One region of the Paenarthrobacter sp. RAF54_2 genome, then DNA from elsewhere that is predicted to be linked to it. Evidence: riboswitches for the same ligand, from Rfam matches in the RefSeq annotation. Region 1 holds a riboswitch; each other region holds the start of a gene.

The links. A riboswitch is a leader RNA that binds a small molecule or an ion and turns the genes downstream of it on or off. The one in region 1 is predicted to bind cyclic di-AMP.
Region 2: another riboswitch for cyclic di-AMP. It lies ahead of AB4Y87_RS01930 (NlpC/P60 family protein); the one in region 1 lies ahead of AB4Y87_RS11465 (hypothetical protein).
Region 3: another riboswitch for cyclic di-AMP. It lies ahead of AB4Y87_RS12800 (hypothetical protein); the one in region 1 lies ahead of AB4Y87_RS11465 (hypothetical protein).

The regions. Positions count from the first base shown of each region.
Region 1 covers NZ_JBFRDV010000009.1:106,364-109,632, forward strand. Annotated here, with positions in the region: gene AB4Y87_RS11460 (AEC family transporter) at 1-325, shown strand, start outside; gene AB4Y87_RS11465 (hypothetical protein) at 566-1,960, opposite strand; cyclic di-AMP (ydaO/yuaA leader) riboswitch at 1,963-2,113, opposite strand; gene AB4Y87_RS11470 (hypothetical protein) at 2,243-2,476, opposite strand; gene AB4Y87_RS11475 (ATP-dependent DNA ligase) at 2,524-3,269, shown strand, end outside.
Region 2 covers NZ_JBFRDV010000002.1:104,070-107,338, reverse strand. Annotated here, with positions in the region: gene AB4Y87_RS01940 (NCS2 family permease) at 1-527, opposite strand, end outside; gene AB4Y87_RS01935 (copper resistance CopC family protein) at 641-1,264, shown strand; cyclic di-AMP (ydaO/yuaA leader) riboswitch at 1,439-1,607, shown strand; gene AB4Y87_RS01930 (NlpC/P60 family protein) at 1,611-2,381, shown strand; gene AB4Y87_RS01925 (FAD-binding protein) at 2,469-3,161, opposite strand.
Region 3 covers NZ_JBFRDV010000011.1:73,374-76,642, forward strand. Annotated here, with positions in the region: gene AB4Y87_RS12795 (MerR family transcriptional regulator) at 1-550, opposite strand, end outside; gene AB4Y87_RS12800 (hypothetical protein) at 736-1,563, opposite strand; cyclic di-AMP (ydaO/yuaA leader) riboswitch at 1,569-1,726, opposite strand; gene AB4Y87_RS12805 (sensor histidine kinase) at 1,861-3,269, opposite strand, start outside.

The DNA of each region.
Region 1 (3,269 bases):
GATGGTTCTGCTGGCTTTTGGGATGTCGCTGGCAGGCAAGGCACCTCTCCAAAAGGGGGATGGCCGCGTGGAGACCGTGGTGGCAACCACCCTGAAGGTGGCGGGCATGCCCGTGGTGGTCTGGGTGCTGGGACGCTTTGTGTTCGGCCTGGAGGGGCAGCACCTCCTGGCCAGCGTCATCATGGCAGCCCTTCCAACCGCCCAGAACGTTTTCCTTTTCGCTTCTCCCTACGGACGCGGAATGACAATGGCCAGGGACGTCATCCTCTGCACAACGGTGCTCTGCATCGGGGCGCTGGTCATGGTCGCGTGGCTGCTGGGTTAGAAACGCCAGGCCAGGAACAAGAGCCACACGAAACAAAAAGCGAGACGGAACAGATGAGGCAGGCACCCGGGTGCCTGCCTCATCTTGTTGCCGTGATTGCTGTAGCTGTGATTCCTTAGGCCCGACGCAGCCGTTGGCAGCTCCAACGGCCCATCCGATTGCGGAAGGTGGCAGTGCGGCTGCTGCTGCAGTACCGGCCGTGCCATCCGACGTGCTTGCGGGTCCTGGGAAGTTGCGTGCTCACTTCAAGATCCCTGTGGCGCCGTCAAGTATGCCGTCCAGGTCCAAGGCTGAACCACTTGACGGCGTGGTGGCATTTGGATTTCCGGTTGGCTTTGGCTTCGGTGCCTGAGTCTGGGTTGGAGTAGGTGTCGGAGTAACCGTGGGACTGGGCGTCGTTGTGGCGGGTGGGGTGGTAACCGTGTCCGAGGGAACCGGGCTCGGGGCCGGCTGGGTTGGGACAGGAGTTGTCACGCCCGGCACAGGGACAACAGCCGACGGGGCCGACGAAGGGACCCAAACAGGATCCGCGAGTGAAACTTGCGGAGTCGGAAGTGACGACGACGACCCCTGAGCAGGTGCCTCTTCTGACGACTGCGTTGCAACAGTTGCCGGCTGTCCGGCCTCGCTGGTCGCCGACGAAGCTGATGCAGTGGAGCTGGACGAGCTGGGTGCGGGGGTGGCCGAGGTTGACTGCCTGCTGTCGCCACCCGTCTTTGCGTCACTGGCTTCCTGAGCCGGTGTTTCCTGCCCGAAGAAGGGAAGCTCGAAGGCCTGGCTCATGGTGCCAACGGTCAATACCAGGCCCAATGCCCCAGCGACGACTGCCATGCGCTGGCCCATTGTCTTGACCGAGGCGGCCTTGGTGAGGACTGCGTGTGGTTCGTGGCTGAAGGACGACGCTCCAAACGTGGGGGCAACGCCCGTCGGGGACTCGGCAGCCGTTGTCGCGGAAGGGGCTGTCCCGCTACCGGATGCCTGGGCACGAAGGGCTTTCCGGCTTGCGAGACCAGCTGCGGCGGTGGCGGCTGCCGCGAGCTGGGCAGGGCTCTTTGACTCCGCCGGCGAAGCAGGGAACGCCGGAGCCGCAGGTGTGGGAAGAGGGGCGGCAACGGTCGGAATTTCGGCTGTGACCGGATCCCCAGTGCCGGGCGTGGGCGCCTGCACTATCGGAATGGCAGCGGTGGCGGGCTCGGGTTCGTGCGCGGCGGGGGTGGGTGCAGCAGCAGCCACCATTGGAATGGCAGCGGTGGCGGGCTCGGGATCTGCAGCCGGTTCGGGAGCGAGCGGCGTGGGCGCCGGAACTGTTGGAATCGCAGCCGTAGCCGGCTCCAGAGCAGCGGAGTCTACTGGGGCAGAGTCCGCCGGTGCTGTTTCTGCCGGAGCTGTTTCAGGAGCGATTACAGCTTGGGCTGCCCGTTCACGCTCTGCCGCGCGAGCGGCTGCGCGCGTGGTGGGTGCCGCAGGGGTGGGAACAGGAGCAGTGGCGGGTTCCGGCGTCGTGCTTGTAAAACCTGTTTCTGCTTCCGGCGTGCTGGTGGAGGATCCGCTGGGTTGGGCCCGACGGCGTCCGGTTGGTTGGGTACGCTCGCGCGCTATTTGGGCGCGGCGCGGCTGATCCATGGTTGGGGACATGGTGGTTGCCTCTCAACGCCTGCGAGGTTAGCTGTCGGGTTCGGACGAGGCCGTCCGGCCGCACATGGCGGCTTCACCCCAAGGGCCCATGGAAAATCAGGCCCGGGAACTCTGGGTCCCCCGTCTCTGCCGCTAGTCTGGCGGATCCCGGTTTGCGGCAGAGCTCGGCGTCAACCCGGAAGCGGCCCAGCGGAGATACGGGTCGCTCTTAGACCGTACATGAGCGCCATAGTAAAGTCACATTAATGTAACGGGCGGGACGCCTTCCAGCGCGAAGGTCCGTTAGGACTTAGGCTCCGGGGCCGGAGCCGGGGCTGGCAACTCGAGCTGGATCCTTTGGATTTGGTGTGCGTAATGGGTCTCGGGTCGGAAAATTTCGTCCGTCACGCCCAGGATCCCACCCGCGGCGCCGCGCCGGACTTTCCCCTTGCTGTTCTGGCGCGAGACCCAGAACCAAAGGGCCGCAATGAGGGCAGGTGCTGCCAGTACAGCCACTAGAACGGCCAAGATATCCATCGCCCAAGACTAGCTTCCGCCGCGGCTGGCAGGTAGAACATAGTCGTATGGACCTCCCAGTGATGCCGCCCATTTCGCCCATGCTTGCCAAGTCCGTTCCTTCGATCCCTGATGTAGGCCACTTTGAGCCGAAGTGGGACGGGTTCAGGACCATCGTTTTCAAAGATGGTGACGAGATCATCCTGGGCAGCCGCAACGAACGTCCCATGACGCGGTACTTTCCCGAGTTGGTGGAAGCCCTTCAGAAGAACCTTCCGGACAAATGCGTGATCGACGGCGAGATCGTCCTCATAGCTGACAGCAGGCTCGATTTCGAGGGCCTTCAGCAGCGCATCCATCCTGCCGATAGCCGTGTGCGGATGCTTGCCGAAAAGACACCGTCCTCCTTCATCGGATTCGACATCCTTGCCCTGGGCGGGGAGAACCTCATGGACAAGCCGTTTTCCGAGCGTCGAGCCGCCTTGGAGAAGGCGCTCGCCAGGGCTGAGGCGCCCGTGTACGTAACGCCGGCGGTGACGGAACTTGATCAAGCGCAGGAGTGGTTCGTGAAGCTGGAGGGGGCTGGGCTCGACGGCATACTTTCCAAACCGCTCGGAGGGACGTACCAGCCGAATAAGCGCGTCATGTTCAAGACCAAGCATGAACGGACCGCGGACTGTGTGGTGGCTGGATTCCGCTGGCACAAAACGGGAAAGGTTGTGGGGTCGATGCTGCTCGGGTTATATAACGACGCCGGCCAGCTGCAGCACGTGGGGGTGGTGGCTTCATTTCCCATGGCCAAGCGCGAAAGCCT
Region 2 (3,269 bases), on a different contig from region 1:
ACAGTAGTGCCTGCGGCATCCGGAATTCGCCGGACAAAGCCGGCGTTCACAAGGCCGATCAAGGCGATGAAGAGGCCAATGCCCACTACGATTGCCGTCTTAAGGGCTTCCGGGACGGCCCTGAAAACGGCCGTGCGGAATCCGGTGAGTACCAGGATGAGCATGGTGACACCCGAAAGCACCACAAGCCCCATCATGTCCGGCCACGTCAGGCCCGGGTGGGAGGCAACGGTCACGGCCACGAACGCGTTCACTCCCAGCCCGGTTGCCACCGCGAAGGGGTGCTTGGCCCAGGCGCCCATGAGGATGGTCAGGATGCCCGCCACGAATGCAGTGGTTGCCGCTACGGCCGTGAAGCCAAGAGATGCTCCGCTCGAGTCTGCCCCGGAGAGGATCAGCGGATTCAGCACCACGATGTAGCTCATGGCGAAGAAGGTCGCGAAGCCGCCACGTATTTCCCGCGAGTATGTGGACTGGCGCTCGGAGATCTTGAAGTAACGGTCGATTGCAGAACCTTGTTTCAGCATGAAGGTCTCCGGGGATCGGGGGAGTTTGCTCTCAAATCCTATGCCCGCCGATGCGGGGTGTCGGGACGATTCGCCTAGTCTGTAAGGAAGCCAACACTAGGAGAAACCGCCCCATGCGTACCATCCGCCCGCTTCTGGCCGCCGTCGTAGCCGCTCTCGCTTTCGCTTCCGCGTTGCTGCTGGGCGCCGCTCCGGCCTCCGCACACGACGTCGCCGAATCAACAACTCCGGCCAACGGTGCGCGGGTAGCTGAAGTGCCGGCGTCGGTGTCGATCACGTTTAACAACCGGCCACTGGCCATCGGTTCGGGCGTAACTGTCACCGCTGGGGGCGAAAACTGGGCAGATGGCGCAGTGGAGATCATCGACAACATGGCTGTCCAGAAGCTGCGTCCGGGCGCTCCGGCTGGCGAATACACGGTGGTGTGGCGCGTGGTCAGTTCAGACTCCCACCCGATTGAGGGAACTTTCAAGTTCACTGTTTCCGGAACCAGCACGACGACGGCGAGCGGCTCAGCAGGCGCCTCCCCATCGGCTTCGGCAGCCGTTCCGACGGCGGGGACGGCAGCGCCCGGTACCGAAAATAGTGAGCCTGCTCCGGCAGCTTCCCAACCCTTCCCCTGGAGCATTGTTGGCCTCGCCGTCGTGGCAATCGGTCTCGTGATCTTCCTCGCTGTTACAGCCCGGAAGAAGCTGGCGGCTCCGAACGAGCCGGATGACGAAAATTCCGCGGAATAACGGGGTTTTCTACATACTAGCGAAGATCTCGAAACGGTCACTGCGACACGCCAAAAACGAACTGCTCGTTACGTAAATGTGACTTTGAAGTGATCTTCCCGTACGGTTGTACTTGTGCCTGTTCCACGTAACGGGCATTTCCGGGCTGATTGCCTAGCTCTGCCGCAGTCCGGAATCCGTTCGCAGACAAACCTACGGCAGAGACGGGGAACCCATTTTGGCCCGCTTTCAGAGCGCGCCTTGGGGTGAAGTCACGAAGCTTCCGCTGCACAGCGGGGGATAGTGGCCGGGTGACTCCCATCCGAATCCGACAGCTAACCTCGCAGGCATCGGGAGAGGCTCTTTCATGTCTTCACGCATTCTTCGCGGCCGTCGTAAGGCGGACAGCGTACGTCCTAATCCGTTCATCTCCATCTCCAAGGCTGTTGCCAGCAACGCATCTGGCGCGGGTCGCCAAGCCGCTGTTATTGCAGCAGCTTCGGGCCTCGTCCTGACAGGCTCCATTGCTGCCCACGCAGCAGAGACCCCTGTTCAGCGCGATTCCAGCCCTGCTACGGTCGCCGAGACCGTCAATGAGGGTCCCACCAAGGTTGTTACGGCCGCCTCCACGGCCACGATCAACTTCGAGCGCCCTGCGGTTGCTTCCGTTGCGGCTCCCGTTATTGAAAAGCCGGCACCCGTTGCTCCGGCTCCGGTGGCCAAGCAGGCCCCAGCAGCGGCCACTGTGAAGGCCGCCGCAACTACTACGGCTACCGCTCCGGTGGCAGCCGCGCCTGCTGCTGCAGCTCCGGCTGTTGGTGGCGTCAACGCTGCAATGGTCGCCTCGGCTTACGCCCAGATCGGCATCATGCAGGATTGCACCGCCATGGTGGAACGGGCCCTCGGCTCCGCAGGCATCCCGGTTGGCGACCTCGCACCCATGCAGTTCCTGAACTACGGCAAGGTTGTCAGCGACCCCCAGCCCGGTGACATGATCGTCCAGTCCGGCCACGTAGCCATCTACATCGGCAACGGCCAGGCCATCAGCGGTGGCATCAACGGCAACCAGACGGGCATCCACCCGATCAGCTGGCTCACCGCAACCGGCCCCATCACGTACGTACGCGCTGGCGCCTAAGCTTCACGCTCCAACTCAAAAGGCCGGTGCCTTCGAGGACTAACGTCTTCGGAGGCACCGGCCTTCTGAGTTAACTTTTGTTCGTTTCTAAGCCAGGGCGATGCCCGGCGAAGCTGGTAGGGCCACCTTGGATGAGATTGCTTGCCCTACTGCCTTGGCTTGCCGGAGTACTTCCTTGGGCGTGGGTGTAATGAGTTCCCCCACGCCTACCAAGTGCATTCCCACGGCACGCATGGCTGCCACGAGGTTCTGGCCTATGGCGATTCCCAAGTCCGTAAGCATTCGGCGCAGTTGGCTCTGGGCGCAGCGCGTCACCACGATGTGGTCGGCCAGAAGAACTCCAGTGGCTGTATGCACGGCCCATTGCCGTGGGGTGGATTCAAGCGGGCCGTAAACGCTCAGCCCAGCCCTCTGGCTGGCCGTGTTCAGGCTTGCTGCGAGTCCGTATCCAAGCTGCTGGGACGAGTCGCCGCCCAGGAAGTCCAGACGAACAGCGCGTGTGGTGGTGCGGACATCCAGGTGATGGCTTGCGGCGTAGTTGCGCAAGTGGCGCAGGATCTCGTTGCGTTCCTGCATTGCCGCGGGGTCCGCTGCGTCGCAGCGCTGGAGCATTCCCGTATGGACCGATGGTCCGGTGGTGGACAAAGTACCAAAGCCATCCAGCACGATGGAACCTACGCCATAGCGGCTGAGCTCGCTGGCAACAGCCAAGCCGGACAGGCCGGTGCCGATCACCACGGTGGTAGTCCGTTCCGTGACGGAATCAGGAGTGAGTGACACTGCTTGGGTTCCTCCTTGACGTGTGTGCCTTTCGGCAGCGCGTGGGATCGCGTCCGTGTTCCCCAAGCGGCCGCAAATAAATGGCCGGGTTGTGTCCTGGGACACTTT
Region 3 (3,269 bases), on a different contig from region 1:
TGGCTTCCACGTGCGCCAGTCCTTCTTCCACAAGGGCGGCCCACTGCTGCTTGGCGGCTTCGACTTTTTCTGCGCCAAGTTCTTCCCGCTTGTCCGCGAGTTGCTGGCGTTGTTCGGCTGTGAAGTTGTTTTCGAGCACGGTAATCATCTCCAACGTTGACATGAATTGTTCAGGGGTGGGCATGGCGTGTTCGTCCATTCGTGACAACAGCTCTCCCAAACGGTTTTGGAGCGCTTGGAGTTGCTGGGCATGCTCCTGCACATGGACCAGCTGCTGTTGGAGGAGGTCTCGAAGGGACTCCAGATCATCCTCGGGTGCTTGCAGCGCCTTGCCGATGGCCGCGAGCGGAAGCCCCAGCATCTGAAGCGATCTGATCCGGTATAGCCGGCGCAGGTCGCTCTCCGAATATCGGCGATGACCGGATGATGTCCTTTGGCTTGCGGACAGCAGCCCGATCTCGTCGTAGTGGTGGAGCGTCCGCACGCTGACGCCACATGCTGTGGCCAGTTCACCGATGCTCCACGGTCCGGTTCCTGTTGTTCCCGTCATGGGCACAACGCTAAGTCCTGACGTTACGTGAGGTGCAAGCCGTCGTCACCTGAAACGCGAAAACCGCCCCGTTCCCGCTGTCAGCTGCAGTAATCACTGCTGCGAACGGCGGAAATCGGGGCGGTAATCAGGCCCTGCACGTTTGAGCCCGCTGGGGTGGGCTCAAACCTGCTTATTGAGTTGGCTTAGTACCAGTTGTTGGCCAAGTGGAAGGCGAGGGCGGCCGAGGGGGAGCCGTAGCGTTCCTTGATGTAGTTCAGGCCCCACTTGATCTGGGTTTGGTAGTTGGTCTCCCAGTCGGCGCCGGCAGTTGCCATCTTGGAAGCCGGCAGAGACTGCACGATTCCGTAGGCGCCACTGGACGCGTTGGTCGCGGTGGTTCGCCAGTTGGATTCCTTCTCCCACAGTGTGTTCAGGGCAGTCATTTCACCCGGACCCCAGCCGTAGCTGGCGAGGATGCTGGCGGCGTACGCCTTGGCAGCAGCGGGATCGTCCACGGCCTTGGGAACAGCTGCTGCGGCTGCGGCTGCAGCAGCGGCGGCATCGGCAGCCTGCTTGGCGGCTGCATCAGCGGCAGCCTTTTCGGCGGCGGCTTGTGCGGCTGCTGCCTGGTCGGCGGCGGCTTTTTCGGCCGCAGCCTTCTCAGCGGCAGCCTTCTCGGCAGCGGCCTGTGCAGCTGCTGCCTGATCTGCAGCGGCCCTATCGGCGGTGCCCTTCTTGGCAGCAGCATCCAGGGACGCAGAGATTTCCGCTGATTTGTTGCTGACCTGGGCCGTGGCTTGCGTCTCGGACGCCTGGCTCGTTTCCGGGAGGTTGAATGCGGCGTTTGCGGCCTGGCCGAGCGATGCGACGCCCAATGCTGCGGCAACGACTCCTGCAACAACGGACATGCGCTGACCGGTCTTGCCGCGGCGGGCAGCGGTCTTCAGAACAGACTGCGATTTGGTCAGGGGAGCGTTGTGTTCGTCACGGTGACGCGCGGAAGGGCGCGTCTGATCGTTGAATTCAGACATGTGTGATTACCTCTCAGCGCCTGCGGAGTTAGCTGTCGGGTTCGGATGAGGTCATCCGGCCGCGCGCGTAGCTGCGGCTTCACCCCAAGGGCAAGGAAAGTACTGTGCCCGGAGACTCTGGGTCCCCCGTCTCTGCCTCGAATGAGAACGGAACTCCGGGAAGTGGCAGAGCTCGGCGCATCCCGGGTGTGGGCCAACTATGGGCGACCCACCCTTTCGAAGGTACAGGAGGTTTCGGCTTAAGTCACATTTGGGTAACAGAGATCACGGTCACGGCGCGTCATGTTGCCTGATTCGTTATACGTGGTCGTTCGAAACTGAGGGGAGTCTCAGAATAAACTCGGTGCACCCCGGCTTGGACGTTACTGCCACGCTTCCGCCGTGCGCCTGGACGATTGATTCGACGATTGACAAGCCCAATCCGGAGGTTCCTTCAGAGCCTGATCTCGCGGCGTCAGCGCGGGCAAAACGCGAGAACACATGGCCCTGGAATTCAGGCGGAATGCCAGCCCCGTTGTCAGTGACCGTGACCACCGCGGTACCGTCCGCGGAGAGCATGACGCCAGTGACCACTGTGGTGCCTGGATCGGTGTGCTTGCGGGCGTTGGACAGCAGATTGGCCAGCACCTGATGCAGCTGGGTTGCGTCCCCGCGTACCGTGATGGGCTCGTCGGGGAGTTGGAGCTTCCAGATGTGATCCGGTGCCATCACCTTTTCGTCGCTGACGGTCTCGATCACCAACTGGGTAAGATCCACATCCGTGACCTTCAATGGCTGGCCTTCGTCCAACCGCGCCAACAGCAACAGGTCCTCCACAAGGGTGGTCATGCGTTCGGACTGGCTCTGGACGCGTGCCAGGGACTTCCGGCCGTCGTCCGTGAAGTTCTCCGTCATGCGGAGTAATTCGGTATATCCCCGAATGGCGGTCAGCGGCGTCCGCAGTTCGTGGGAGGCATCCGCAACGAACTGCCGGACCTTGGTTTCGCTCTCCTGACGGGCTTCCAGGGCCCTGGCAACGTTGTTGAGCATTTGGTTCAAAGCGTGGCCAACGCTGCCCACTTCCGTTCCAGGATGGGAGGCCGACGGCGGTACGCGCACAGCGAGTGCCACTTCACCGGCGTCGAGGGGAAGGCGCGATACTTTGGTTGCAACCTCCGATAGTTGCTCCAGCGGCCGCATGGTCCGGCGAATGATGACGGTACCGGCAAGGCCGATCAGCACCAGACCCCCAAAGGAAACAAACACCATGGTCCATACCAGCGAGGCCTCGGCATTTTGCTTATCAGCCAACGGCAGGCCCGTCACAATCACGTCGCCGTAGGTGGTGTCTACTCCCACCAGCCGGTAGTCGCCGTTGGACAATGAACGGTCCACAGGCCGGTTGTCACGGGGGAGTGAGAGCAGGACCTGCTTGTCTTCTGCCGAAAGTGCGACGCGGCGGCCATTCGAATTTAACAGGCCGGAGTTAATGACAGTGGAACCATCAATCCTCGCGTTGAGGGTACCGGCACCTTGGCCGCGGGCCTCCAGCGGATCCGGCCGCCCGCTTGAGGGAAAGTTCGACGGCGGCCTGCCGAAGTCATTCGCGCGGCTTGACGCCTGCTCCAACTGCTTATCGAGTTGCTTGTTGAAGTACATGTCCATGGAGGCGTAACTCACCACTCCGACTGCCCCGCAAATCGCCACCAGCAAGGCCATGGCCACCA